One region of the Streptomyces sp. NPDC058637 genome, then DNA from elsewhere that is predicted to be linked to it. Evidence: riboswitches for the same ligand, from Rfam matches in the RefSeq annotation. Region 1 holds a riboswitch; each other region holds the start of a gene.
The links. A riboswitch is a leader RNA that binds a small molecule or an ion and turns the genes downstream of it on or off. The one in region 1 is predicted to bind cobalamin.
Positions count from the first base shown of each region.

Region 2: linked by a shared signal. The riboswitch ahead of ACFWVP_RS30875 (cobalamin biosynthesis protein) and the one ahead of ACFWVP_RS00530 (prenyltransferase/squalene oxidase repeat-containing protein) in region 1 are both predicted to bind cobalamin.
Region 3: linked by a shared signal. The riboswitch ahead of ACFWVP_RS15060 (ribonucleoside-diphosphate reductase subunit alpha) and the one ahead of ACFWVP_RS00530 (prenyltransferase/squalene oxidase repeat-containing protein) in region 1 are both predicted to bind cobalamin.
Region 4: linked by a shared signal. The riboswitch ahead of ACFWVP_RS02470 (CbtB-domain containing protein) and the one ahead of ACFWVP_RS00530 (prenyltransferase/squalene oxidase repeat-containing protein) in region 1 are both predicted to bind cobalamin.

Region 1 is NZ_JBHXRD010000001.1:112,035-119,101, forward strand. Features, by position in the region: gene ACFWVP_RS00495 (glycosyltransferase family 4 protein) at 1-294, opposite strand, end outside; gene ACFWVP_RS00500 (TetR family transcriptional regulator) at 592-1,236, shown strand; gene ACFWVP_RS00505 (hypothetical protein) at 1,257-1,391, shown strand; gene ACFWVP_RS00510 (helix-turn-helix domain-containing protein) at 1,440-3,416, opposite strand; gene ACFWVP_RS00515 (3-hydroxybutyrate dehydrogenase) at 3,452-4,246, opposite strand; partial or broken gene ACFWVP_RS00520 (esterase) at 4,484-4,651, shown strand; gene ACFWVP_RS00525 (hypothetical protein) at 4,633-5,097, opposite strand; cobalamin riboswitch at 5,305-5,428, shown strand; gene ACFWVP_RS00530 (prenyltransferase/squalene oxidase repeat-containing protein) at 5,535-6,788, shown strand; gene ACFWVP_RS00535 (SCO2322 family protein) at 6,785-7,067, shown strand, end outside.
Region 2 is NZ_JBHXRD010000042.1:7,384-14,450, forward strand. Features, by position in the region: gene ACFWVP_RS30870 (cobyric acid synthase) at 1-644, opposite strand, end outside; gene ACFWVP_RS30875 (cobalamin biosynthesis protein) at 641-1,588, opposite strand; cobalamin riboswitch at 1,729-1,858, opposite strand; gene ACFWVP_RS30880 (hypothetical protein) at 2,007-2,222, opposite strand; gene ACFWVP_RS30885 (anion permease) at 2,235-3,497, opposite strand; gene ACFWVP_RS30890 (class II aldolase/adducin family protein) at 3,777-4,436, shown strand; gene ACFWVP_RS30895 (alpha/beta hydrolase) at 4,505-5,635, shown strand; gene ACFWVP_RS30900 (hypothetical protein) at 5,821-7,067, shown strand, end outside.
Region 3 is NZ_JBHXRD010000012.1:168,503-175,569, forward strand. Features, by position in the region: partial or broken gene ACFWVP_RS15045 (helix-turn-helix domain-containing protein) at 1-356, opposite strand, end outside; gene ACFWVP_RS15050 (hypothetical protein) at 389-601, shown strand; gene ACFWVP_RS15055 (ribonucleotide-diphosphate reductase subunit beta) at 598-1,611, opposite strand; gene ACFWVP_RS15060 (ribonucleoside-diphosphate reductase subunit alpha) at 1,611-4,007, opposite strand; cobalamin riboswitch at 4,143-4,301, opposite strand; gene ACFWVP_RS15065 (GNAT family N-acetyltransferase) at 4,320-4,820, opposite strand; gene mctP (monocarboxylate uptake permease MctP) at 4,943-6,577, opposite strand; gene ACFWVP_RS15075 (DUF3311 domain-containing protein) at 6,574-6,828, opposite strand; gene ACFWVP_RS15080 (GntR family transcriptional regulator) at 6,997-7,067, opposite strand, start outside.
Region 4 is NZ_JBHXRD010000002.1:73,719-80,785, reverse strand. Features, by position in the region: gene ACFWVP_RS02495 (SMI1/KNR4 family protein) at 1-197, shown strand, start outside; partial or broken gene ACFWVP_RS02490 (transposase family protein) at 264-485, opposite strand; gene ACFWVP_RS02485 (pirin family protein) at 811-1,776, opposite strand; gene ACFWVP_RS02480 (tetratricopeptide repeat protein) at 1,897-2,253, shown strand; gene ACFWVP_RS02475 (CbtA family protein) at 2,440-3,225, opposite strand; gene ACFWVP_RS02470 (CbtB-domain containing protein) at 3,252-3,467, opposite strand; cobalamin riboswitch at 3,504-3,633, opposite strand; gene ACFWVP_RS02465 (histidine phosphatase family protein) at 3,743-4,342, shown strand; gene ACFWVP_RS02460 (4'-phosphopantetheinyl transferase) at 4,436-5,146, opposite strand; gene ACFWVP_RS02455 (metallophosphoesterase family protein) at 5,143-6,159, opposite strand; gene ACFWVP_RS02450 (subtilase-type protease inhibitor) at 6,758-7,067, shown strand, end outside.

The sequences.
Region 1 (7,067 bases):
CTCGCCGCGGCCGGGGGTGCGGAACGGGTCGGGCTGCCGGTACAGGTCGAGGCTGGGCAGCTCGGTGAGCGGGACGCCCTCGTCGAGTACGGGGTAGGGCTGGGCTCCTATCACCTCGACGCTGTGGCCCAGCCGGGCCAGCTCGCGGCCGAGGTGGCGCACGTAGACGCCCTGGCCGCCGCAGAAGGGGTTGCCCTTGTAGGTGAGGAGCGCGATGCGCAACGGCCGGTCACCGCCGGTGCCCGACGCGCCGCCGCCCGCGAAGGGGCCTGTCTCTATGGCCTCAGCGGTCACACTCGGCCCCCTTCTCACTGCGTGTTCGCCGGAGCGTAACCGGTCGCGCTAATCTAGAACAAGTTTCAGACTTGTTCATTCAGCAAGCATCGAATCTACCGGCAGGTAGGTCGGTGGTGACAGCCGGATCAGGTGATTCGCGCCACGACGGGCCCCCTGGCATGCTGTGCCCGCCCGGGGGACGGCACCCGGCCGGACAGGGAACGGGTTCCCCTTCTTCGGCACGGACCGCGACGCGGACACCGGTGCGGACACCGGCCGGACACCGGTGCGGACGGAAGCCTTGGACGGGGACAGATGACAGCGGAAGCCAGAGCGGCGGCATCCCCCCTGACGGAACGTCAGGAGGCCCGTCGTCACCGCATCCTGCGGGCCGGTGCCCAGCTGGCCGGCCGGGGCGGCTTCGAGGCCGTGCAGATGCGCGAGGTGGCGGACGCCGCCGGGGTCGCCCTGGGCACGCTGTACCGCTACTTCCCCTCCAAGATCCATCTGCTGGTGGCCGTCATGCAGGACCAGCTCCAGCATCTGCAGCTCACGCTCCGCAGACGTCCGCCCTCCGGGGACGTCGCCGCCCGGCGGGTCGCCGAGACACTGCTGCGGGCCTTCCGGGCGCTCCAGCGGGAACCGCACCTGGCGGACGCGATGGTGCGGGCGCTGACGTTCGCGGACCGCGGGGTGAGCCCCGAGGTGGACGCCGTCTCCCGGCTCACGACGGCGATCATCCTGGACGCGATGGAGCTGGAGGACCCCACCCAGGAGCAGTTGTCCGTGGTCCGCGTCATCGAGCACACCTGGCATTCGGCGCTGATCACCTGGCTGTCGGGGCGGGAGTCGATCGGACAGGTGGAGCGGGACATCGAGACGGTCTGCGGCCTGATCGGCCCGGCGCACGGGAGCGGGGGCGGGGACACGGACGGATCCGTGGACGCGCCGGCGATCTGAGAGGGCGGGACCCGGGGCCCATGTGCGGCGGCTCACACGGCACGAAGGTCCGGGCGGTCCGGGTCGGTGGCGTCAACCACGACACGGCGCTCACGGGCGAACGGGGCTCCGCCCTGGTCGCCGACAGCCTGCTGGAGCACTCCGGCCGCCCCTGAGGGGCCGTGTGCGGCCGGGTCCCCGGGGTCTTCCGGCCTTCCGGTGTCCTAGTCCTCCCGGCCGCCCGACAACAGCTGGAGCCGCAGGGCCAGTTGCAGTTCCAGGGCCCGGTCCGGCTCGTTCCAGTCACGGCCCAGCAGCACCTGGATCCGGTCCAGGCGCTGCACCACCGTGTTCACGTGGACGTGGAGTTCGTCCTTGGCCCGGATCAGGCTGCCGCCCGCCCCGAAGTACGCCCGGAGCGTGCGGACCAGGTGCGTGCCACGTCGTTCGTCGTAGCGCAGGAGCGGGCCGAGGACCGCGGTGACGAAGCCGTCCACGTCCTTGGCGTTGCCCAGCACCACACCGAGGAAGCCGAGTTCGTCGACGCAGGCACCCTCGCCCGCGCGCCCCAGGACCCGCATCGCGCGCAGACAGCGTGCCGCCTCCCCGTAGGCGGCGGCGAGTTCGCGGGCGCCCCGGGCGGGGCCCGTCCCGGCGACGGTGACGGGTGCCTGGACGAGGTGGCCCAGCTGTGCGGCCGCCGCCCGGGCTGCCTCGGCGACGGGCGCGGCGCCGTCACCGCAGTCGATCAACAGCACGATGGTGCCCGCGTGTTCGGCGCTGACCCCGTGGGTGTCCCCGCCGAAGAGGTAGCGCATCGCCGCGCCGCCGAGCTTCTCCCGGGCCGCCGCCTCCGCCACCAGCAGCAGATGCGGCCGGTCCAGGTCGACGCCCAGGCGCCGCCCCCGCTCGGCGAGTCCGGCCGGGTCGCGTTCCGGGTCGCCGAGCAGATCGCTGATCAGCTCGCCCCGGATCCGGTTCTCGGTCTCGGCGACCGTGCGGCGCAGCAGCAGGAGCAGACCGGTGACGACCCCGGCGCGTTCGAAGAGCCGCCGGTCGGAGTCGTCGAGCCGTTCGGCCCGGTGCAGGACCAGGCTGGCGAGGAGTTCCTGGCCCGCGAGCACGGCGCAGATCCACCGGCCGCCGCGGTGTACGGCGCGGGCCGCGTGGCGGGACTCGTCGGCGGTCTCGGCGAGCCAGCCGGCGTCCACGCTGTCGGCGGCGAATCCGGAGCCGTCCGGCCGTACGGCGGCCAGCAGGCGCCCTCCCGGGTCATGGACGGTCAGGGGGCTGTCGAGCAGCCCGGCGACGGACACGGCGACATCCTGCACATCACCGCCGCGCAGTACCAGGTCGGTGAGCCGGTCGTGGGCCTCCTCGGCCCGCTGCATGGCGGCCGAGTGGGCACGTACGGCGGCGTTGGCCTCGGCCAGTTCGGCGTTCGCCCCGGCCAGTTCCGCGAGGGCCGACCGGGTGTCGTCCAGGGCCCGGGCGGTGTCGATCGCGATCGCGGCGTGCGCGGCGAGGGAACAGAGCAGGGCGACTTCGTCGGGGCTGAAGACGCGCGGGGCGCGGTCGGCCGCGAAGAGGACGCCGATGACCTTTCCCGTACCGCCGCGGCTGGAGCCGAGGAGGAGGGGGACGCCGAGGATCGCGACGAGCCCCTCGTCCAGTACACCGGCGTTGATGTTGCGGGTGTGGCGGAAGCGGTCGTCGGTGCGGTAGTCGGGGGTCGCGTACGGGCTCGCGGTCTGTGCCACCAGTCCGCCGAGCCCTTCGCCCAGTTCGAGGCGCAGCCGCTGGAAGAGCACGGAGACCGACCCGTCGGTGACCCGCATGTAGGTGTCCCCGGCCTCCTCGTCGGGGAGCGTGAGGTAGGCGGTGTCGGTGCCGAGCAGCATCCTGGCCCGGCGCACGATGGCCTTCAGGACGTCGTCCAGGTCCCGGGAGGCCGCCAGGTCGCCCGCGGTGTCGAAGAGGGCGGTGAGCTGCAGCTCGCGGCGCCGGTGCTGGCGCAGGGCGCCCCTGATCCGCAGGGCGGTGGCGGCCGCCCGCTCCACCTCGGCCAGGTCGGCGGCGGGCACCCCGGCGGCCCTGGCCTCCGAGGTGACGGCGCCGAGCGCCTCGGCGGGGGCGTCGTCGGCCAGCAGGTCGAGGAGGCGCGCCAGGAGAGGAGCGGCGGCGGGGGACGGTTCAGACATGGGCGGCCATCGTTCTTCGGGGAGCGGGCGGAGGGTCAGTTGGCGGTCCAGCCGCCGTCCATCGCGAGGGAGGTTCCGGTGATGTGTCCCGTGCCGGGACCGCACAGCCACAGGACGGCCCCGGCCACGTCACCGGGTTCGATCAGCCGCTTGACGGCGCTGCGCTCCAGCATCACCCGGCCGACCACGTCCTGTTCCGAGATGCCGTGGCTGCGGGCCTGGTCGGCGATCTGGTTCTCGACCAGAGGGGTGCGGACGTAGCCGGGGCTGACGCAGTTGCTCGTCACCCCGTGCTCCGCCGCTTCGAGTGCGACCACCTTGCTGAGTCCCTCCAGTGCGTGCTTGGCCGAGACGTAGGCCGACTTGTAGGGGCTTGCGCGCAGCCCGTGCACGGACGAGATGTTGACGACACGCCCCCAGCCGCGTTCGTACATGCCGGGGAGCGTCCGGCGCAAGATGCGGAACGGCGCTTCCACCATCACCCGGTGGATCAGTGTGAAGCGCTCGGGCGGGAAGTCGTGCACCGGTGCCACATGCTGCAGCCCGGCGTTGTTGACCACGATGTCCGCGTCCGCGGGCAGCGCGTCCACCGCCTCGGCCACGGAGAGATCGGCCACCCAGGCCGTTCCGCCGATCCGCTCGGCCAGGTCCTTCGCCGCCTCCGCGGCCTTGTCCACCACGTGGACATGGGCGCCCGCGGCGGCGAGCACCTGGGCACAGGCCAGTCCGATGCCGCTCGCCGCACCGGTGACCAGGGCGGTGCGTCCGGCCAGGAACCGGTCTGCGGGCGGTGTGGGGGGTGCGTGGTCCGGGGTCCGGGAAGTCTGCATGGGCGTCACCGTAAGGACGTCACCGCCCGCATCACACGGGGTCGGTGCACACACCCTCGGGCGGGGCCATGGTGGCGGCGTACATGGTGCGGGGCGGGCGGCGGGCGGGCGGTCCCCGCCGTTCTCCGCGGCCCGCGGCGGGCGCAAGAGGGGCGCCGCACCCAACGGGAATCGGCGGATGTCCGTCCGCCACACGGGCGGGGCGCTCCCCGGCCCATAGTTTCCGGCCGGTAGGTCGCGCACGTGGCGGCGGGACGGGCCCGCACCCCGGGCGGGTACGTCCACGCGAACGGCTCCGGGCAGCACATGGGCCTGTACAACGTGTTCGTCACGCACACGCTCAGAAAGTCACCGACGGGCCACTTCGTGATCGCCCACTCCGGCTGTCAGGCCGGGTCCTCGTAGTCGCCCCTGATCTCCTCGGGCAGTTCGCAGCCGTCCTCGACCGCGGTGAGCGACACGATCTGCTCCGTGCCGAAGCCGGCCATCGCGTAGTGCCGGGCGTACACCTTCCAGCCCCGCTTGGCGAGGGTGCGGAAGGTGACGTCCTGCTCCGCGTGGCTGGAGACGATCTCCCAGTCCTGCTGGCGCAGCTGCCGCACGGCCGCCTCGAAGGCGTCGGCCGCCCCCGCGGCCGGTGCGTCGCCCATCCAGGGCGCGATGCACTCCTGCCAGTCGCCCGCGGGCAGACCGGCCGTGGAGGTGTCACCGGCGGGAAGTCCCGCGGTCCCGGCGACGGCGGCTATCTCGCCGGTCACCGTCTCCTTGGTGAACGGCACGGTGGGCACGGGCGACGGTTTCGGCGCGGCCCCCTCCTCGCCGACGAGACCGCAGCCCGCGGTCACCGTCATGAATGCACTCACCGCGGCGGCCACGGCCGCCGTTCCTCTTGTACGCACTGGTGCTTCCCGCCCCGGTCGATCCTGTCCACGGGCGCCCGCCCGTTGACCCCCGCCGGAGTTTCGCACGGGCTTTGACCTGCTGGGAAGCCCTTTCCCCGGGATCGCGGCCGGTCCCGTGGGCCGTGCGCCCGGGGAGGGCGCGGAGCGCCCCGGTAGAGTGAGCGGGTCGTCATCATGCCCGTACGGGGGGAAGCCGGTGCGAATCCGGCGCTGGCCCGCAGCCGTCATCCGTCCCCAGGGACGGTCAGCCGGAATGCCCCGTGTGTGAGCGTGACCGGCTCGTGCCACCGGAACCCCGGTGGCCGGCACCGTCGAGGTATACGGGGCCGGAGCCCGGTGCATCCGTGTGCCCGAGCCCGGTCCTCGCAGGAGAGGCCCATCCCGCCATGACCGTACGCCGCCGCGCGGCAGCGCTCGCGATCACCGCCGTGCTCTGTGCCGCCGCCGCCCCCGCGGCGGTCGCCGCCCCGAGCCCGTCCCCCTCTCCGTCGGCGGCGCTGCCGCCGGGTCTGTACGGGACGAAGGACCCCACGTACGACGGCGTGTGGCGCCAGTCGGTGGCCTTCCTGGCGCAGAAGATCGAGCTCGTCACGCCCGCCACGCAGTCGGTGGACTGGCTCGTCGGCCAGCAGTGCGCCGACGGGGCCTTCACCTCGTACCGCGACGCCTCCGTGCCCTGTGACGACAAGACGGTGGCGGACACCAACGCGACCGCGGCGGCGGTCCAGGCCATGGTCGAGCTGGCCGTGCACCGCGAGGTCGTGGACAAGGGCGTCACCTGGCTGAAGTCCGTCCAGAACGAGGACGGCGGCTGGGGCTACAACCCGGGCAGCCCGAGCGACGCCAACTCCACCGCCGTCGTGATCGGGGCACTGGCCCGGGCGGGCGTACCGCTGGCCGCGGTCACGAAGGCGGGCGGCGGCACGCCGTACACGGCGCTGCGGTCGTTCGCCCTGCCGTGCGGGGGGAAGGACGGCGGGGCGTTCGCCTACCAGCCGGACAAGAACGGCAAGCTCACGGCCAACGCGGACGCCACGGCGGCGGCGGTGCTCGGCGCGATGGGCAAGGGCATGGCGGCCGGCACCTCCAACGCGGCGAAGGCGCCCTCCTGCGCCGAGGGCACGGACCTGACCCCGGAGCAGTCCGCGCAGAACGGCGCCTTCCACCTCGCGGGCGCCCTGGCCGGCTCCGGTCATCTGGAGCTGCCGCCGATGCCGGGCGCCGAGGACACCGAGCCGCAGCCGGACTTCGGCAACACCGCCGACGCCGTCGTCGCGCTGGCGGCGTCGGGTCACAAGGACAAGGCGGCCGGAGCGGTCACCTACCTGGAGAAGAACGCGCGGGACTGGGCGAAGGAGGGCGGCCCCGCCGCCACCGCGCAACTGGTACTCGCCGCGCACGCGACCGGGACCGACGCCCGTGACTTCGGGGGCGTCGACCTCGTCGAGCAGCTCAACGCGACGGGCCCGGCGCCCGCCGCGACCGCCGTGCCCTCGCCGACCGCGACCGCGCAGGAGCCGAAGGACACCAGCAGCGACGACGGCGGGCTCGGCGTCTGGTGGCTGGTCGGCATCGGCCTCGCCTTCGGCGCGGGCATCGGGTTCCTGCTCAGCGGACGCCGGAAGAACCAGCAGCTGTGAGGCGCCCGCCGGGCACCGCGGCACTGCTTCTCCTCGTCGGCGCCCTGCTGGTCGTGGCGGCCGCGGGGAGCGCGCGGGCGGCGGGCTACCGCTACTGGTCGTTCTGGGAGGGCGACGGCGGGAAGAACTGGACGTACGCCACGCAGGGCCCGTCCCTGGTGCGGCCCGACGACGGCGCCGTGCAGGGCTTCCGCTTCTCGGTGAGCGAGGACTCCTCGGACTCGGCGCAGCCGCGCCGCGCCCCGGACTTCGGGGCGATCTGCGCGGGCACCCCGGCGA
Region 2 (7,067 bases), on a different contig from region 1:
TCCAGGCCGGGCTCCAGCAGCGAGACGTCACCCCGGAACTTGTTCACGAGGTACCCCGCGACCAGCTCCTGGTCCTCGGCGGCCAGCAGCGCCGTCGTACCGAAGAACGAGGCGAACACACCGCCCCGGTCGATGTCCCCGACGACCAGCACCGGGAAGCGCGCGGCCCGCGCGACACCCATGTTCACGATGTCCGTACGCCGCAGATTGATCTCGGCCGGACTGCCGGCCCCCTCGCAGATCACGGCGTCATACGTGCCCCGGAGCTGCTCCAGACAGTCCACGACCGTCCCGAACAGGGCTTCCTGGCGCCCCCCGTGATAGCCGCGCGCACTCATCTCACCGACCGGCCTCCCCATCAGGACCACCTGACTGGAACGGTCGCCGCCGGGCTTCAGCAGCACCGGATTCATCAGCGCGGTCGGCTCCACCCGGGCGGCCTGCGCCTGCATCGCCTGGGCGCGGCCGATCTCGGCACCCTCACGGGTGACGAAGGAGTTCAGCGACATGTTCTGGGCCTTGAACGGCGCGACCTTCACCCCCCGGCGCACCAGCCACCGGCAGATCCCCGCCGTGACGACGCTCTTGCCCGCGTCCGAGGTGGTCCCCGCGACCAGCAGTCCGCCGCCCGGTCCTGCGCTCATGCCCGACCCCTCCGTCCCACGGCCAGCCGCCCGGCCACACACACGCCGAGGGCCAGCACACTCACGCGGCGCGACAGCCGCACCGCGCGTTCGATGTCCGCGACCCGCACGTCCCGGCCCGCCTCCCCGTTGAGCACGGGCCGGTGCTCGACCCGTCCGCCGTACGCGAGGGTCCCGCCGAGCCGTACACCGAGCGCACCGGCGAACGAGGCCTCGACCGGGCCCGCGTTGGGGCTCGGATGCTTCCCGGCGTCGGCCCGCCAGGCCCGTACGGCCGCGCGCGGCTTTCCCCCGGAGGCCGCCGCGAGCACGGCCGTGAGGCGCGCGCCGGGCCAGCCGGCGAGGTCGTCGAGCCGGGCGGAGGCCCAGCCGTAGCGCAGGTGGCGCGGCGACCTGTGACCGACCATGGCGTCCAGGGTGTTGACGGCCCGGAACCCGACCAGGCCGGGCACCCCGCCCAGCGCACCCCACACCAGGGCCCCCACGACGGCGTCGGAGGTGTTCTCGGCGACGGACTCCACCACCGCGCGGGCGATCTGCCGCCCGTCGAGGGAGTACGGGTCACGGCCGCACAGGTGCGGCAGCCGCTCCCGGGCCAGCTCGATGTCACCGGCGGCGAGAGCGCCGCCGATGGCGCGGGCCTCGCGGCCCAGCGACGTACCGCCGACGACGGACCAGGTGGCGGCGGCGGTCAGGGCCACGGCCGCGGCGGGACGGTTCCGTACGGCGCGGGCGGCCAGGGCGGCGGCGCCGGCGGCGCCCCCGGCGCAGACCAGCGCGTGCAGGGCGCCCCGGCCGCGGTCGTCGCGCCACAGCCGGTTCTCGACGCCTGCCGCGGCCCGCCCGAAGGCGGCGACGGGATGGCCCCGCCGGGGATCACCGAGCAGCAGGTCGCCGATCAGACCGGCGGCGGCGCCGTACGCGAAGATGCGGTCGGCTCGCACGGCTCAGCCGGCCGTCGCGCCTCGGAGGACCTTCGTCACGGGTGGCGCAACGGGTGATGCAGGGACCGACGCACGGCAGCCAGGCATGGCAGATGTCCTCACTCAGGGTCCGCGCCCTGGTTCGACGTGACCGGCGACGAGAGTCTCCTGGCTTCCGGATCCGCGGCTTCCCCGGCCTTCCGGCCCGCGATGGCGGGCCGTGACCTCCATGAGGGGGCTGCTCCCCGGTGACAGTGGCGGGACCGCGCCGGATTCGCACCGGCTTCCTCTCCTGTCGCCGTAAACGGCTCCGGCAGTCCACCACGCCCCGCGAACGCCCGTCAACCTGCCGTTGACCTGCGAGGCTTCAGTGTGCGCAGACGCACACCGGGCCGGACACACAGGTGTGTGTCCGGCCCGGTGCGACCACCTGCGGTGGTCAGGCGACGATCAGATAGATCCCGTACGCCACGGCCGCCACGCACAGCGCGAAGGAGGCGTACGCGCCGGAGCGCGTCATCACGGAGGAGGCGCCCCCCGCCGTCGGCGCCTTGGCGAGACCGATGATGCCGAGGGTGAAGAGGCCGACCAGTGCGACGGTGACCACGAGGCTGACGCCGAAGACGGAAGCGAGAGCTGCCCAGTCGATGTTCATGCGGATCTGTCCTTACACCGTGGCCGGTCGGGCCGGGTCGGCCGGGGTTCCGGCCGTCGGGGCCGGGGCCGGGATGGTGGTCTTGAGGTCCGGGACGCCGGAGCCGACGGGCGGCGGGCTGACGGCCGCGATGGCGGTGGTGACGACACCCGCGGGCTCGGCGTCGGTCGCGTTGACGTTGGTGTGGTCGACCGGCTTGCGGCGCGACAGCGTCCAGATGGCTCCGGAGCCCGCCACGAGGAGCACCGCGACGACGCCGACGCCCCACGGGCCCTGCTTCGTGAGGAACTCCGCGCCCGCGCCGATCAGACCGGCGGCCGGCAGGGTCAGGCCCCAGGCGACGAACATCCGGGTGGCGGTGGACCAGCGGACCACGCCGCCCTTGCGTCCGAGGCCCGCGCCCATCACGGCGCCGGAGCAGGACTGGGTGGTGGAGAGCGAGAAACCGAGGTGCGAGGAGGCCAGGATGACGGTGGCCGCACTGGTCTGGGCGGCGAAGCCCTGCGGCGGCCTGAGGTCGGTGAGGCCGCTGCCCATGGTGCGGATGATGCGCCAGCCGCCGAGGTAGGTGCCCATCGCGATGGCGATACCGGCGGAGGCGATGACCCAGACCGGCGGGTTGGAGCCGGGGGCGAGGACGCCGCCGGTGACCAGGGCCAGGGTGATGATGCCCATCGTCTTCTGCGCGTCGTTGGTGCCGTGGGCGAGGGAGACGAGACCGGCCGAGGCGATCTGGCCTGCCCGGTAGCCCTTGGCGGTCGACTTCAGCTGCGCCTCGTCGGTGATCTTCCGGTTGAGGCGGTACGTCAGCTTCGTGGCCAGCAGCGCGGCCAGACCGGCGACGAGAGGGGCGGCGATCGCGGGCAGCAGGACCTTGGTGACGACGGTCCCGCCGTTGATGGAGGACCAGCCGGCCGACATCACCGCGGCGCCGATGAGCCCGCCGAAGAGTGCGTGGGACGAGCTGGAGGGCAGGCCCACCAGCCAGGTCAGGAGATTCCACAGGATGGCGCCGACGAGCGCCGCGAAGATGACCTCGGTTCTGAGGCCGTTCTCGTTGATGATCCCGCCGGAGATCGTCTTGGCGACCTCCACCGACAGGAACGCGCCGACGAGGTTGAGAACGGCGGACATGGCCACCGCTGTCTTGGGCTTGAGGGCGCCGGTCGAGATGGTGGTCGCCATCGCGTTGGCGGTGTCGTGGAAACCGTTCGTGAAATCGAACACGAGAGCTGTCACGACCACAATCGCAAGCAGCAGCGTGATGTGTTCCATTTACCCAGGCAATCGTTCGACGTCAGTGGCTGTAGGAACGTAAGCAACCTGGATGAACGGAAGGTGAACTAGGCAGGGCGTTGTGGTGACCCCAAGCGCGTACGGGTATTCCGCTTGTGTGTGCGAGGAGTTGCCGGGACCCTTTGTGGCACTGCGGGTACCGGCCTCCGGCCGACCCCCGCGCGCCTGCCAACTGCCGGATTTGTCCCATTGAAGAGACGTCGGTCACGTCACCGGGACGGCCCCGGCGGAACGACCCGGCCGGCCTAGGATCACCGCATGAGCGACCAGGATCGGGACGCGATCGCACAGGCATGGGCCGGCGTCGTCGCCACGGCCCGCAGGACGGCCGCGGAGGGGCTGGTCGTCGGCACCTCGGGGAACGTCTCGGCACGGGTCGGCGGGACCGTCCTGGTCACCCCCACCGGGGTGCCCTACGACCGGCTGGGACCCGACGACGCCGTCGGCGTCGACCTCGAAGGGCGCCAGGTGCTCGGCGAGCTGGCGCCGACCAGCGAACTCCCCCTCCACCTGGCCGTCTACGGCAGCACCGGCGCCGCGGCCGTCGTCCACACCCACGCCGTGCACGCCACCGCCGTCTCCACGCTCGTCACCGAGGTGCCGCTCGTGCACTACGCCGCCGCGATGCTCGGCGGGCCGGTCCGCACTGCCCCCTACGCCCGCTACGGGACACCCGAGCTCGCGCGCCACATGCTCGCCGCCCTGCGTGACCGCACCGGCTGCCTCCTGCGGAACCACGGCACCGTCACCTACGGGGACACCCTCGAAGAGGCCTACGACCGCACCGCCCAGCTCGAATGGCTGTGCCGGCTCTGGCTCACCGCGAGCTCCGTGCCGGGCCACAGCCCGGCACTGCTCACCCGGGCCCAGCTGCGTGACGTCCAGGACGCCCTGGAGGACTACGGCCAGCCCGGCTGACGGCGGGCCCGGAACCGGACGGCCCCGCCCCACTGGCCGTCCGGACCGCGGGCCGGGACACTGGAGCCGTGCGCCCGGCAACAGCGACGGCAGCAGCCGTCACCACGATCCTCGGCGTCGGAGCGGCAGCGGTCGCGGCCGGCCGGTACGCCAGCGACGCCGCCCTCGGCGCCCCGTCGCCCCGCCCCCTCCCCGGAGACCGCAGACTCACCGTGCACGCCACGGCGGCCGGGCAGATCACCCTGACCCGCTCCTTCGCCGCCCTGCGCCCCGGCACGTACGGACTGACCGGCCGCGGCGTCCACGCCGTCGTCGGCCCGCCGACCGGACAGGCGTCGGACGGCTCCGCCGACACCGTCGTACGGAGACTGGAACGCGTCGACCGCGGCAGCCTGGTGCGGGGCACCAAGGTCCGCATGACTCCGCAGATCCACACCGGCGACCCGCTCGACGCCCTCGGCCTGGCCTACAAGGAGGTCGAGATCCCCGGCGAGCTGGGCTTCCTGCCCGCCTGGTTCGTGCCCGGTGCCCGCGACACCTGGGTGATCACCGTGCACGGCCTCGGCACCAGCAGGGAACACCCGCTGAACGTCATGGGCTTCCTGCACGAGCAGCAGCTCCCCGTGCTCGACCTCGCCTACCGCGGTGACGCCGGCGCCCCCCGCTCCCCGGACGGCCTCGGCCACCTCGGCGAGTCCGAATGGCGCGACCTCGACGCGGCCATCCGCCACGCCGTGCGTTACGGGGCCGAGAACGTCATCGTCCACGGCTGGTCCACCGGTGCCTCGATGGCCCTGCACGCCGCGGTCAACTCCGCCCTCCGGGACCGCATCAGGGGCCTCGTCCTGGACTCCCCGGTCCTGGACTGGGAAACCACACTCCGTGCCCTGGCCCGCGCCCACGGCGTCCCCGCCGCGCTGCTGCCCCTCGCCGTCCGGGCCGCCCAGGGCCGGACGGGGCTGCACGGCGCGCCACTGCTGGACACCTCGCTGCCGAGGGCCCTGCGCACCCCGACCCTGATCGTCCACGGCCCCGACGACACCCTGGCCCCCTGGCAGCCGTCCCTGGAACTCGCCGAGCTCCGCCCCGACCTGGTCACACTGCACTCCGTACCGCAGGCTCCGCATGCGGCGATGTGGAATGCAGATCCGGCCGGCTACGAAGAGGCCCTCAGGCGCTTCCTCACGCCCCTGATGTGAGGTGATGGGACGGATCGGCCCGGTTGGTGACCGGCCCGGGAACCCTGCCCGGCCCTCTGCGGCCGGCTTCCGTTTGGGCTTTCGGGCCGTCAGGGGCAAGACTGCTCCTCGTGACGTCCCGTACCCCGCGCGACTCCAGGCTGCGACTTGTCCGCCCGCGACCCCTTGCCACCGCCCGCAAGGCCGTGACCACCCGGCGCACCAGGCCGGCCCCCCGCCCACCCGAGGGCACACCGCCCCCGGCGGAACTGGCCCGCCAGGCCAGGGTCGTGCTGGCCGACGCCGTGCGGATCGCCCACTGGGCCGCCGACGGCGCGAGCCCGGGTGCCGCCCCGCTCGCCACCCAGGCCCTCGAACGCGCCGCGGCGGCGCTCGACGCGACTCCGGCCCAGATCCAGGCCGGCTGGGACCGCGCCCGGCTCGCCGGACTCATCGAACTCCACGGCGACACCGCGCGCCCCGGCTGGCGGCTGCGCGCCTGGGACCGCGACGACTCCGCCGTGCTCCGCGGCTGGGTGGCGCTCTTCGACGCCTGGTCGCTCGTCCACGCGGCGCCCGAAGGCATCGAGGCCGCCGCGGTCGCCGAAGCCGTCGAGGCCGTACCCCAGGTGCTGTCCCTCCTGCAGCTCTCGGCGGGACCCGTCACCGTGCCCGCCCTCCTCGACCTCCTCGGCCAGCGCGTCGCGGAACTCCGCGAGGAGCGCTGCGAGGTGCCCTACGGGCCGGAGCAGCGCACCGAACCCGGCCCCGGCCCGGCCGCCGGACAGCCCGCCGACCTGAACGCGCTGCTGCTCGACTGGGCCCTGGAAGGCCTCGCGGCCGTCGGCGCCCTCACCCTCGGCGCCGGACAGGCCACCCTCACCCCCCTCGGCAACTGGGCGGTCTGGGTCAAGCTGGAGCAGATCTGCGTCGCCGCCCAGAGCCCGGCCGGCAACATCGAACAGGCCGCGGCCGACATGCTGCTCGGCTGCGCGCGGCTCACCCCGGGCCCCGCCCGCGCCGAGTACCGCGCCTGGCTCGCCGCCCGGACCGTCGGCAGCGCCGTGGCCGAACTGCTCGCCGTCGCCCGCGGTGAGGACGCCCTGCTGCGCGGCCTCGCCTTCGAGGCGCTACGCGTCGTCGGCGCCCCCGCCGAACCCGTGGTGCGCTCCGTCGCCACCGAGCCACAGCTGCGCCCGTACGCCCTGCTCTGGCTCGCCGAGTACGAGGGCGCCGACCCGGACGACGCCCAGGACGTCCTCAGCCGTGAGGAAGCCACCTGGCTCTGGGTCGACACCGCGGCGGCCGTGGCCGATCACGGTGAGACGGGGCTGCTGGTCCGCCACCTCGACTCCGCCGTCCAGGGCACCGTCCCCGCGCTGCTCGACGAGGTCAGGGCCATCGGCCACCCGCGCACCGTCCAGGTGCTGGTCGCCCTGGCCGCCGCCCACCC
Region 3 (7,067 bases), on a different contig from region 1:
TCCACGACGGCCTTCGGGAAGCGCCGGGCCAGCTCGCCCGCGTGCCGCCAGTGGGTGGTGCAGCGGCGGCCGTCCAGGAGTCCGGCACCGAGGACGTACGCGCCGGAGCAGACGCTCAGCACCCGCGTGCCACGGCCCGGCGCGGCGCCTCCAGGGCCTCCTCGGGGTAGTCCCGGTCCATGAAGTGGCTCCCGGCCGGGACGGCGACGGGTCCGCCTCCTCCAGCCGGTCGAGCCCGTGGGGCGTGCTGATGGAGAACCCGGCGTGGGTCTTCAGGACCGGGCCTCGGCGGAGACGACGGCGAAGTCGTGTACCGGCAGACCGTCGTCGGACCGGTCGAGCCCGAACACCTCGCACGGCGTCCGCCCCCGCGGACGACGGTGGAGCCATGAACACATTCCTGAGCAACCTGGTCATAGCGGCGCTTCTCACCCTGGTCCTGCTGCCCTCGCTCCTCGGCCACGCACGGGAGCGCCGGATCGACCGCCAGTTGCGCGAGGCGGAGCGGAACGGGCTCCCGCGGCCCCCGGAAACGGCAGGCGCCGCGCAGCCCGTCGTGGCCACGCGGCGCCCGTTCGCCGGAAGTCGGGCGAGGGTCTAGAAGTCGTCGTCGAAGCCGACGGAGCCCTCGACCGCCACCTGGTAGGCGGACGGCCGGCGCTCGAAGAAGTTCGTCAGCTCCTGGACCCCCTGCAGCTCCATGAACGAGAAGGGGTTCTCGGATCCGTAGAGCGGCGGGAAGCCGAGCCGGGTGAGCCGCTGGTCGGCGACGCACTCCAGGTACTGGCGCATCGACTCGGTGTTCATGCCGGGCAGGCCCTCGCCGCACAGGTCACGGCCGAACTGCAGCTCCGCCTCGACGGCCTCCTTCAGCATGTCGGTGACCTGCTGCTGGAGGGCGTCGTCGAAGAGCTCGGGCTCCTCCTTGCGGACGGTGTCCACGACCTCGAAGGCGAAGTTCATGTGCATCGTCTCGTCACGGAACACCCAGTTGGTACCCGTGGCCAGACCGTGCAGCAGACCGCGCGAGCGGAACCAGTAGACGTACGCGAACGCGCCGTAGAAGAACAGCCCCTCGATGCACGCCGCGAAGCAGATCAGGTTCAGCAGGAAGCGGCGGCGGTCGGCCTTCGTCTCCAGCCGGTCGATCTTCTCGACGGAGTCCATCCACCGGAAGCAGAACTGCGCCTTCTCGCGGATCGAGGGAATCTCCTCCACCGCGTCGAAGGCCGCCGCACGGTCATCCGGGTCGGGGAGATACGTGTCGAGCAGCGTCAGATAGAACTGGACGTGCACGGCCTCCTCGAACAGCTGGCGCGACAGGTACAGCCGCGCCTCCGGGGAGTTGATGTGCTTGTAGAGCGTCAGCACCAGGTTGTTGGAGACGATCGAGTCACCCGTGGCGAAGAAGGCCACGAGCCGGCCGATCATGTGCTGCTCGCCGGGGGAGAGCTTGGCGAGATCGGCGACGTCGGAGTGGAGGTCGACCTCCTCCACCGTCCAGGTGTTCTTGATCGCGTCCCGGTAGCGCTCGTAGAAGTCCGGGTAGCGCATGGGGCGCAGGGTCAGCTCGAAGCCCGGGTCGAGCAGGTTCTTGGTGGTGGAGCTCATTACTGGCAGGCCTCGCAGGACTCGGGGTTTTCGAGCGAGCAGGCGAGGGCGTCCGCGTCGGGCGCCGAAGCCTGCTGTACGGGAACGGGTGCGGCGGCCGCCGTCGTCCCGGACGCCGCGCGGGCGATCCGGGTCGCCGGCCGCGAGCGCAGGTAGTACGTCGTCTTCAGCCCCTGCTTCCAGGCGTACGCGTACATCGAGGAGAGCTTGCCGATCGTCGGCGTCTCCAGGAACAGGTTCAGCGACTGGCTCTGGTCGAGGAAGGGCGTACGGGCCGCCGCCATGTCGATCAGACCGCGCTGGGGGATCTCCCACGCCGTGCGGTACAGCGCCCGCACGTCCTCGGGGATCCAGGCGAAGCCCTGCACGGAGCCGCTGGCCTCGCGGAGCGCCTCACGGGTCCGCGCGTCCCACACGCCGAGCCCCTTGAGCTCGTCCACCAGGTACGCGTTGACCTGGAGGAACTCACCGCTGAGGGTCTCGCGCTTGAAGAGGTTGGAGACCTGCGGCTCGATGCACTCGTACACACCGGCGATCGAGGCGATCGTCGCGGTCGGGGCGATGGCGAGCAGCAGGGAGTTGCGCATCCCCGTCCTCGCGACGCGGGCGCGCAGCGCGTCCCAGCGCTCCGGCCAGTTGACCTCGGTGTCGTAGTGGTCGGGGTGCAGCACGCCGCGGGCGGCGCGGGTCTCGGACCAGGCGGGCAACGGGCCGGACTTCTCCGCGAGGTCGCAGGAGGCCTCGTACGCGGCGAGCATGATCCGCTCGGAGATCCTCGTGGACAGTGCGCGGGCCTCCGGCGAGTCGAAGGGCAGCCGCAGCTGGAAGAAGACGTCCTGCAGACCCATCGCGCCCAGGCCCACCGGGCGCCAGCGGGCGTTGGACCGGCCGGCCTGCTCGGTCGGGTAGAAGTTGATGTCGACCACGCGGTCCAGGAAGGTCACGGCGGTACGGACGGTGGCGTCCAGCCGCTCCCAGTCCATCTCCCCGCCGGCGACGAACGCGCCGAGGTTGACGGAACCGAGGTTGCAGACGGCCGTCTCGCCGTCGTCGGTGACTTCCAGGATCTCGGTGCACAGGTTCGAGGAGTGCACGACGCGGCCCGGCTCGGCGGTCTGGTTCGCGGTCCGGTTGGAGGCGTCCTTGAACGTCATCCAGCCCTGGCCGGTCTGGGCGAGGGTCCGCATCATCCGGCCGTACAGCTCACGGGCCTGCATGGTCTTGCGGGCCAGGCCCTTGGCCTCGGCCGCCCGGTAGGCGATGTCGAAGTCGTCGCCCCACAGGTCGACCAGTTCCGGCACGTCGGCCGGGGAGAACAGCGACCAGGTGCCGTCCGTGTCCACGCGGCGCATGAACTCGTCCGGGATCCAGTGCGCCAGGTTGAGGTTGTGCGTACGCCGCTGGTCCTCACCGGTGTTGTCGCGCAGCTCCAGGAACTCCTCGATGTCCGCGTGCCAGGTCTCCAGGTAGACGGCGGCGGCGCCCTTGCGGCGGCCACCCTGGTTGACCGCGGCGACCGAGGCGTCGAGCGTCTTCAGGAACGGCACGATGCCGTTGGAGTGCCCGTTGGTGCCCCGGATCAGCGAACCGCGTGCGCGGATACGGGAGTACGAGAGGCCGATGCCGCCCGCGTGCTTGGAGAGGCGCGCCACCTGGTGGTAACGGTCGTAGATCGAGTCGAGCTCGTCCAGCGGGGAGTCCAGCAGATAGCAGGAGGACATCTGCGGGTGCCGGGTGCCGGAGTTGAAGAGCGTGGGGGAGGAGGGGAGGTAGTCGAGACGGCTCATCAGGCCGTACAGCGCCGCCACTTCGTCCAGGGCGTGCGCGGAGGTGTCCTCGGCGAGTCCGGCGGCGACCCGCAGCATGAAGTGCTGCGGGGTCTCGATGACCTGGCGGGTGAGCGGGTGGCGCAGCAGGTAGCGGCTGTACAGCGTCCGCAGGCCGAAGTAGCCGAAGCGGTCGTCGGCACGGTCGGCGAGGGCCCGCTCGGCCAGCGCGTCGAGGGACGCCGCGTGCAGCGTGACGAACTCGGCCGTGCGGTCGGCGATCAGGCCCTCGCGGTGACCGGTGGCGACCGAGGCGGAGAAGGACACCGCGCCCTGGCCGGCCGCCTCGTCCGCGATCGAGCGGGTGAGGAGCCGGGCGGCGAGCCGTGAGTAGGCGGGGTCCTCGGAGATCAGCCCCGCGGCGGCCTCGGTGGCCAGCGAGCGCAGTTCGGCCTCGTCGGAGCGCGCGTTGCGGCCTCGCAGCGCGGCGGCGGCGACCCGCCCGGGGTCGGTGTCGGGCAGATCGACGGTGAGGTCGGTCAGGGTCCGCAGCAGTGCGGTCCCGGGCCCGTCGGGCGTGGACTCGGCTGAATCGACCGCTGAAACCGGATCGGCTGGCGCGATGGTCACTGGGGCTATCCCTCGCTCGGCTCGGGGCCGGCGGGAGCGGTGATGCCGGGCAGGGCGGTGCCCGGGTGGGGGCAGCACGGCGCACGGCGTCCACCGGCCCTCCGCGAGGCCCGGACGTATGGCATCCGGCTCGGTCGAGCCGGACACGCTGTCGGCAGGTCCTCGGACTTCCGGGTGCGCAGAAGCACACCGGTCACACCGTTGCGGGACAGTTCCGGATTCGCACCGGATTCCCCTGCGGCGACAGCGAGCATGAGCATACATGTGGGGGCCGCCGATTGCGGCAGCCCCCATATGTAGTGTCGCGACGGGTCAGAAGGCCAGGCGGAACGTCAGGAGGGTGAAGCCCGGGACAGGGCTCCAGTCCCGCTCCGGGGTCCGTACGAAGCCGAGGCGGCGGTAGATCCGGTGGGCGGCCTCCATGGACGACTGGGTCGACAGGACGACCCCGGACAGCCCTTCGGTGGCGCGCGCCCGGTCGACGCAGGCCCGTACGAGCGCCTCGCCCGCACCGCGCCCACGCGCCTTCGCGGCGACGGCCAGCATCCGGAACTCCGCTTCGTCCCGGCCCGCGATGTCCGCCCAGGGGCTGCCGGGCGCGACGTAGGTGACCCCGCCCAGCAGCTCGCCGTCGGCGTCCACCGCGGCCAGCACCAGAGCCTCCGCGGCCCGCCGCCCGACGGCACGCAGCTGTTCCAGGTAGGGGTCGTCGGCGCCGAGGTCCAGCAGTCCGTCGCCGAGATACGCCTGGGCGGTCATCTCGCCCAAGGCCTCGTGCTCCTCGGTGCGGACCCGTCTGATCGAGACATCCATGACCGTCAGTCTGCCCCGGGCGGCGAGCCCGGCGCACACTCTTTCCGGGGCGGGGTGCCCCGCTCACGGTTCCGTCCCGGCGGGGCGGACCCCACCGGGACGGAACACATCACTCCGAGGGGTCAGTGACCGCCCGGGGCGCCCACCGTGGCCGGCGGGAGCTTCTTCTGGACGCCGGGATCGCCCACGTCCGCCGTGTAGTCGGACGGGGACGTCTCGTCGATGCCCGCCGGGGCCTTCAGCGCGTTGAGGACGAAGGTCAGCACGATCACCACGACGACGTTCAGCACGAACGCGGTGAGACCGATGTAGCCGATCTCCCCGATGCCGGGGATCTCCTTCGAGGAGCCGCCGAAGTGCTTCTGGGTGGGGCTCGCGACACCGTACGCGGCCACCGTGCCGTACAGCATGCCGACCGCCCAGCCCGCGATCAGGGCCCAGCGGTGGAACCACCGGGTGAACAGGCCGCCGACCAGGGCCGGCATCGTCTGGAGGATCCAGATCCCGCCGAGGAGCTGGAAGTTGATCGCCACCGTCTTGTCCATGGTCAGGACGAAGGCGAGCGCCCCGACCTTGACCAGGAGGGAGACCGTCTTGGAGACCTTGGTCTCCTGTGCGGGGGTGGCGTCGGGTTTGATGAAGTCCTTGTAGATGTTGCGGGTGAAGAGGTTCGCCGCCGCGATCGACATAATCGCCGCGGGCACCAGAGCGCCGATTCCGATGGCGGCGAATGCCACACCGGCGAACCAGTCGGGGAACATGTTCTCGAACAGCTGCGGAATGGCCAACTGCCCGTTGTCCACCTTCACCCCGGCGGCGATCGCCATGAATCCGAGCAGCGCCAGCAGACCCAGCATCAGTGAATACAGCGGCAGGATCGTGGTGTTGCGCCGGATCACCTCACGGCTGCGGCTGGAGAGCGTCGCCGTGATCGAGTGCGGATACATGAAGAGCGCCAGCGCCGATCCCAGTGCCAGCGTGGCATATCCCCAGTGGCCCATGTCGCCGGGTACGAGAGCCCCGCGCGGCTTGCCCGTCGCCTCGTTCGTCTGTGCGAAGGCCTCGCCCGCCTTGGCGAAGATGTCGTCGAATCCGCCGAGTTTGATCGGGATGTAGATGATCGCCACGGCGATGACCAGATAGATCAGGCCGTCCTTGACGAACGCGATCAGCGCGGGTGCGCGCAGCCCCGACGAATACGTGTACGCGGCGAGTACGGCGAACGCGATCAGCAGCGGCAGGTCCCTGATGAACCAGTGCGTGGTCTCGCCGCCGCCGACGCCCATGACGTCCAGTACGGCCTGGATGCCGACGAGCTGGAGCGCGATGTACGGCATCGTGGCCAGGATGCCCGTGAGGGCGACCGCCAGCGAGAGCCCCTTCGAGCCGAAGCGGCCGCGGACGAAGTCCGAGGTGGTGACGTACCCGTGCTTGTGCGATACGGACCAGAGCCGGGGCAGGAAGGTGAAGATCAGCGGGTAGACGAGGATCGTGTACGGGACGGCGAAGAAGCCGGCCGCGCCCGCCGCGTAGATCGCCGCGGGGACCGCGACGAAGGTGTACGCCGTGTAGAGGTCCCCGCCCAGCAGGAACCAGGTCACCCAGGTGCCGAACGACCGCCCGCCCAGCCCCCATTCGTCGAGGCTGGCCTCGTTCTCGGCCTTGCGCCAGCGCGCGGCCATGAATCCGATGACCGTGACGGCCAGGAAGAAGAAGATGAATACGGCGAGTGCCACGCCGTTCACGCCGTCCTTCATGCTGACGCACCCCCCTTGCGGGCGCGCTGGTCACGCTGCCACAGCTTGTACGCGATCATGGTGAGTACGGTCGAAATGACCACCCAGAGCATTTGGTACCAGTAGAAGAACGGGATGCCGATAAAGGTCGGTTCAACCTTTGCGTACGAGCTCACCCAGAGCATCGCCACGAACGGTGCGATCAGACAGAGCGCGATGACCACCCTCGCCGGTGTCACTGTCGGTGGTTTCGCTTCGGTATCTTCTGACATGTGGCGACTCCGTCCCCTCGCTGATCACCTGTTGTAATGCGCAGGAAATCTAGGCGAGAGTTCCGGGCAGCGTCACCCCCCGTCCGCATTGCGGTCGTGCAACGGTCCGGCGTCGCCCGAAATGACTGATCCCCCTGCAAATGCAAGGGGATCGGTCGAAAATGACGGTCAGTCGGTCGGCCGTTTCAGGCGGGCCACGAACTTGTACCGGTCGCCCCGGTACACCGAGCGCACCCATT
Region 4 (7,067 bases), on a different contig from region 1:
AGGACGGCTGGATGGGAAAGTTCATCGATGTGCGGGACGGCCGCGTCGGCAGATGGTTCGTGGGTGAGGTCACGGTCACGGGCGAGTACGAATCGATGGCCCAGTATTTCGACTCCTTGGCGGAGACGCTGACGAGGATCGCCGATGGAAGCTCCCCGGTCTGTCGGTTCACCGAAGGTCGACTTGTCTGGTCGTGAGACGGTTCCCAACCGGATGACGGTCATTGTTAATCCGTCCTCACCCTGGAACGGCAATGAGATTCATCAGCGTTGACGTTCCAGCGTGAGGATGGCTGCGGCGATGACGGTCATCCGGTTGGGGCTGCAGCGGGCCCGGCGGAGGATCTGCCAGGACTTGAGTCGCGCGACGCTTCGTTCGACCGGTGCTCGTGCCGCTGACAGGGCTCGGTTGATTGTCTGTTGGGTTGTGGTGAGGTCCTGGCCGGGAAGCCGTCTGATGGGCGTGGTCACCCAGGGGCCGGCCCCGGCCCGTTGTGGGCCATGTGCGAGTACCCCTCGTTCGCTCAACTGCCACGAGTCAGGAAAAGCTCCAGCCCCAGGTACCCAGTCCGCTCATCACAGACAGCAGACCAGCCAGACCATGACGCGAATTCGCCTGACACCCCGTCAGCAAAGTCGGCATCGGGTCAGCATCGGGTCTACCGAAGCTGCTCGCGCACGACCACACCTCGGAATCCCGGGCACGTGCGGCGGAAGCTTCCGGAGAGGCGCTCGACCGATTCCGCTCATGAGCATGGAGCCGAGTTGCCGCGACAAGGGGCGCGCTTGGCGCGGGCCACATCGGCGCAGCTCAGCGCACCCTTCCCCGAGGTTTCAGCGCCACCGGCGGCAGGGCGGGAGCAGAGAGCCGGTCGCCGTCGTAGCCCTTCACTTCACCGAACCGGGGGCCCTCCATCCAGTCCAGCCTGGCCGCCTCGATCTCCTCATGGGACCGCCCGATGAAGTTCCACCACATGACGATCTCCTCCTCGAACGGCTCACCGCCGAGCAGCATCAGCCCCGCATCGGATGCGGCGCGCAACGGGAGCTCCGTGCGACCGCAGCCGAGGTAGAGCATCGAGCCCGGCAGCACCGGGACACCGTCGACCTCCGCCTCGCCGGACATCGAGAGCACGGCGTACTCGAAGTCGGGGTCGAGGGGCAGCCGGGCCTCGGCACCGCGCGTGAGGGCCAGGTCGGCTCCGACGATCGGGGTGTAGGCCGAACCGGGTGACGTGGCCCCGTCGAGTTCGCCGAGGATCACCGTGGCGGTGAGGCCCGGTGCCGAGACGGTCGGCAGGTCGGTGTGGTGCTGGAAGTGGGGTTCGACGTTCCTGTGGGCGTCCGGCAGGGCCACCCAGAGCTGGGCGCCGTGCAGAAACCGGGCGTGGGGTTTCGGGCTCTCCTCGGAGTGACTGATGGCCCTGCCGGATGTCATGAGGCCCAGCTCACGGGGGCGGATCGTCCGGAGGCTGCCCAGGCTGTCACGGTGCAGCACCTCACCGTCGTGCAGCCAGCTGACCGTCTGCAGACCCATGTGCGGGTGTGGGGGCACCTGCATCCCGGGCTCCTCCGCGATGTCGTCGGGGCCGTAGTGATCCACGAAAGCCCAGGCTCCGACCATCCGGCGCCCGAGATTGGGCAGCAGCCTGCGGACCTCCGTGGACTCGCCGAGCTGCACCCGGCGCGGGGTGAGGAGTTCACGTACCGGTTCGGCGACAACGAAACCCCGCCCTCCGCAGACGGAGGGTGTGGCCTGGCGATCGAGATTGCTCATGGTGCTCAACCTATTCCCGGGCGGACACGGAGCACCGGTCCCCACGCCGAAATTTTAGTGGAATGTTGAACTACTCTACTGTGTTGACGCATCTGCAAGCTTTTCGGCCGAGGAGGAGAAGTGGACGACACCTACTACGAATTCGGTACGCCCGCCGACCGCTGGGACCGGGCGCGGCTGTTCTTCGAGGCGAAGGAGTACGTGGCTGCGGCACGCATCCTCGGCGGGCTGGTCGAGGAGGTGCCGGAGCAGGTCGCCCCGCGCCTGCTGCTGGCGCGCGCCTACTACCACTCGGCGCGGCTGACGAAGGCCGAGGCGGAACTGCGTGAGGTGCTGGCGCTCGACCCCGTCGAGGACTACGCGCGGCTGATGCTCGGGCGCACCCTCGAACGCCAGGGCCGGGCCGCGGAGGCGGCCCCGCACCTGCGGATGGCCGCCGCCCTGACGGGCGACTTCGGACCGGACGCGGTGCGGTAGCGGAACGGGGCGGAGGGTCTGGACCCGGGCGGAGAGGCCGGGACCGGGCCCTCCTGCCCGGGACCAACGGGGCCGCGGTGGTCGGGGCTTCCTCGTCCTGCGGAGTGCCGAACCCGCCCACACAACGACGGAGCCCGCCGGATGTCTCCCCGGCGGGCTCGATCGTGAGGTCGGCAGGTGTGCGTGTCAGCTCACGGCACCCGCCGAGCGGGCAGCGACACGGTCGGCCGCCACCTCACCACCCGTACTCGGACGCGGCACCAGCAGCCGCTCCGTGAGGTGGCCGAACACGAGACCGAAGCTGACCCAGAGGGTCGTCTGGACCGCGAGTGTCGCCAGCCGGAACTCCCACAGCAGACTGGCGGGGAAGTCCGCGCCGACTTCGTTGAACGAGGGCAGGAAGGCGTACGCGAGCCCGATGAGAAAGACGTATGTTCCGGCCGCGGTGATCGTGGCGTTCCAGTTGCCCCACCGCGGTGCGAGCCGCCTGCCCGTGATGACGGCGGCCACCGCGAGCAGCACGCTGAGCGCGACCATCAGGAAGAACAGCCCGGTGCGTTGCCCGATGGTGTCCGGGTTCCCCACGGCCGGGGGGTTGGCCGGGTACTTCAGGAAGGGCACGACGTACACCGTCAGCAGGGCACCCCCTGCGATGAATGCTGCCGTGGCCCGCGGGCCGAAGGAGCCGATGCGGCCCAGGGCGTAGCAGAAGACGAGTGCGGCAATGCCGCCGACGGCCACGCCGAAGACCAGGACGCCGGTGGCGAGACCGCCGGTGGCCTGCATCGTGCGCGTGACCAGTTCCTCGCCGTGCTCGTGGGCGTGCGAGTGCGCCTGTGCCTCTTCCAGCGCGATGGCGGCGTCCACCCGCGACTCACCGAGGAAGTAGGCCACGGCAAGGGCGAGCGCGCCGGCCAGGAGGCCGGCCAGCATGCCGCGGATGAGCAGAGCTCTGACCGATACGGAGTTCATGAGACGTCCCTCTGGTTCCCGAAGTCTCAGTGGCAGGGGAAGCCGAGGAGGTGACGGCCGTCGTGGACCCACTCGTGCACGGCCTCGCCTGAGATGACCGCGGTGGCTCCCTGCTCGGCTCCGACGAAGTACAGCAGGACGAGCATGAGGATGCCGAAGAAGACGGCCCAGGGTGCGATGGCCTTCAGCGAGATGGGGGTGATGACCGGTGCGACGGTCGTGGGGGCGGCAGAATGTGCCATGGCAGAACCTCCTGTGGGAACACGCGTCCCTGTCGTGGTGCCTGAGACGAAGGTGCCGGGTCTGACTCCCCGCAGCGATGCGGGTACACAGTGGCGCGACCGTGCCGGATTCTCACCGGACTTCCGTTGCACCCTCGTCATGGGTGCCGCGACCATACCGCCTGCGGTTCGGCCACCGCCATGGTGCGACGGCCCCGACAACGGCCCGCAGGACGGGCCGTGTTCCCATAGGGCGCTCTCGCAGGAGGCTCCTGTTCAGGAAGGGGAGACAGAGGATGACGGTACGGGTGATGTTGATCTCACCGGCCATGAGCTCCGCGCTGCGGGGCGCCCGCTTCGAGGCCGACGCGCCCTTGGACGAGGCCGGTGCACGCAGCGCCACGGCCGCCGCTGCCGCCGGTGCGGTACCTGTCTCCGACCACCGGGCGCACGGCCCGTCCGTCCCCTGCCGACAGACCGCCGAGGCGCTCGGGCTCACCGGGACAGCCGGGCCTGCCGCGGCCGCCCGGCCCGAATCCGCCCTCCGCGACTGGGACATGGGGCGCTGGCGCGGTCGGCGGCTCTCCGAGGTGAGCGCCGCCGAGCCGGACGCGGTGACGGCCTGGCTGACCGACCCGTCGGCCGCTCCGCACGGTGGCGAGTCGCTGCTGGATCTGACGTCCCGGGTGGGCACGCTGCTGGATTCCCCGGCGTGGGGCTCGGGCCGACGGCTCGCGGTCGTCGAACCGGCGGTCGTGCGCGCCGCGATGGTCCACGCTCTGGGGCTGCCGATGGAGACCTTCTGGCGGCTCGATGTCGCCCCGCTGACCCTGACCGAGCTCAGCGGACGGTCCGGCCGCTGGAACCTGCGGTGCGGACGGCCGCTGGGCCGATAGCGGCCCGAAACCCATGGTGCCGAGCAACGTCCGGAGGGACCGGGCGACCGCGGTGACCTCAGCCATCAGGGAGCGCGACCGATCGTGGTGGCTTCAGCCGTGGGGAAGCGCGATCGCCGTGACCGCGATGCCGTTGTCGACCAGCCACTTCCCCTCGTACGACACCGGCATCCCCGGCGCCCGGCGCAGCAGCTCCGCGGTGAACGTGCCTTCGGTGGCGGTCTCGGAGCTCCGGTGGAACGTGATGTCGGCCTCGTCGAAGTCGAGTTCGATCCGGGTGATCGGGAACCACGTCTTGAACACGCTTTCCTTTGCGCTGAAGAGCAGCCGGTCCCAGTGCGGCATCGCGCTACCCGTCCCGGGTGTACGACCCGGCAGAACTCCCGGGGAGCCCCCTGGCAGCACCTCCGGGTAGATCCGCCGCCGCTCCGAGGGCAGCGACACCGCCTCCCACACGTCGGGCGGCAGCGGCTCGTTCGGCTCGGCGTCGATGCCGAGCGCACGGACGTCGGGCGCCCGGGCCAGCACCGCGGCACGGTAACCGTCGCAGTGCGTCATGCTGCCCACGATCCCCGCAGGCCACAGCGGTACGCCGCGGTGACCGCGCAGCACCGGCTGCGGCGGCAGCCCGAGGGTCGCCATGGCCCGTCTCGCACAGGCGCGTACGGCCGCGAACTCGTGCCTGCGCCGGTCCACGCTCGTGGCGACCAGCAGCGCCTCCTCCGGATAGAGGGTTCCGGCCGGAGCCTCCGTCTCGTACGTGTCCGCGCATGCCACGTACGCGGGAAGCAGCCGTTCGATCACGACGCGGCGCCCGCGTCCCCCGGGGAAGCCGGGGAAGTCGGGGAAGTCGGAGACCCGGGCATCCCAGGTGAACCGGGTGAACCGGATGCGGAGCGCGCGACGCCGGACGTCCCCGAAGGATCCGGGCCCGCCGGGGCACCCTCCCCCTCGTACGGGAGGATCTGCCGCAGCAGCCCGCGCGGGTGCCCGCGCTTGCGCCACTCCCGCGGGTAGCCGATCGAGACCTCCTCGAACCGCACACCGTCGTACCAGGTCGTACGGGGGATGTGCAGGTGCCCGTAGACGACGGCCGCGACATTGAAGCGGCGGTGCCAGTCGGCGGTGAGTTCCGTGCCGCACCACTGGGCGAATTCCGGGTACCACATGACCGACGTGGGTTCGCGCACCAGCGGCCAGTGGCCCGCGATCACGAGCGGGACCTCCGGGTCGTGCGCGGCCAGCCGCTCCTCGGTCAGCGCGACCCGCGCCCGGCACCAGTCGTCGCGGGTCGGGTACGGGTCCGGGTGCAGCAGGTATTCATCGGTGCAGACGACCCCCGCCTCGTGCGCCCGCGCCAGGGACTCCTCCTTGGTGGCCGTCCCCGGGACTCTGAACGTGTAGTCGTACAGCAGGAACACCGGGGCCACGGCCACAGGCCCGTCCGCTCCCCGCCACCGCGGGTACGGGTCCTCGGGGCTCGTCACACCCAGCTCCGCGCACACCCGGACGAGGTGGTCGTACCGTGCCCGGCCGCGCAGTTTCACCGGATCCCTGTCCACGGTCCACAGCTCGTGGTTGCCCGGCGTCCAGATCACGTGGGCGAACCGCCCGGCCAGCGTCTCAAGGGCCCGCTCGACCTCTTCGGCCTGTTCCGCCACATCACCCGCGACGATGAGCCAGTCCTCGTCGGACGAAGGGCGCAGCTGGTCGGCGATGGGGCGGTTGTCGGCGATCCCCACGTGGAGATCGCTCACTGCGAGGAGCCGGCCCTGCCCCTTCGGCGGGTGCGGGACGGGGCCGCTGGGTGAACTCATTGTTCGAATTTACCTTCTTGCCGGTCCTGTTGGGGTGACCATCGTGCAGCGACTCGCGCGGCCGTACGTGTCCGGAAGTCCGGCGGATCCCGAGGACCAGGGCGCCGGTGGAACTCAGCGGCCTCGGCCGGCGTCCCCCACCGCGACGAGGAGAGACGATCCGCGCTCCGTTCGCGGGGCGCGTGCGACGGAGGGGGCGATGCGCGCGGCTACGCCGGTGTGCTGGTGGGCCAGCTGGTCTCTGGCACGGTCCGGCGGCGGTGACGGCGCCAGCCGTGGGGGGCAGGTGACGTGGTACCGGGCGAGGGGGCGGTGGCCCCCAGGCGCTGTTTTCCGGCCGAAGCCCGTATTCTCACCCGCGAAGCGCATCGCCATCCATGCAGGTCAGAGCGTAGTTCGCGGTTGTACCACTGAAATTCGTCCACATGCTGGACGTCTGACGCGAGGGGTGCACACCGCCTCCGAGCTGGCCGAACGGCCATTCGGTAGTCCTGTTCCCCACGGATCGGGCCGGAAAGTACCGATCGATGTGCGATCACTCCTTGCAAGCACCAGACTCCCCACCGCAATCACCACACCATGCAAAGGAGTCGCACGCATGCGTCACGACCTCGGCAGAATCGGCGTAGCCACCGCGGTGTCCGTACTCGTCATGTCCGGCACGGCGACCATGGGCGTCGCACAGGCCCGCCCCGCTCAGCCGGCCGGCCTCTACGCGCCTTCGGCCCTCGTGCTGTCCGTCGGCAGTGGCGACGCCGACGCGGTCACCGTCGAACGGGCTGTCACCCTGAGCTGCGCGCCCCGCCCGAGCGGCACACACCCCGCGCCCACCGCCGCGTGTACGGAACTGCGTGCGGTCGAAGGGGAGTTCACCCGGTTGACCACGCCACGCCCGCAGGGAAACTGCA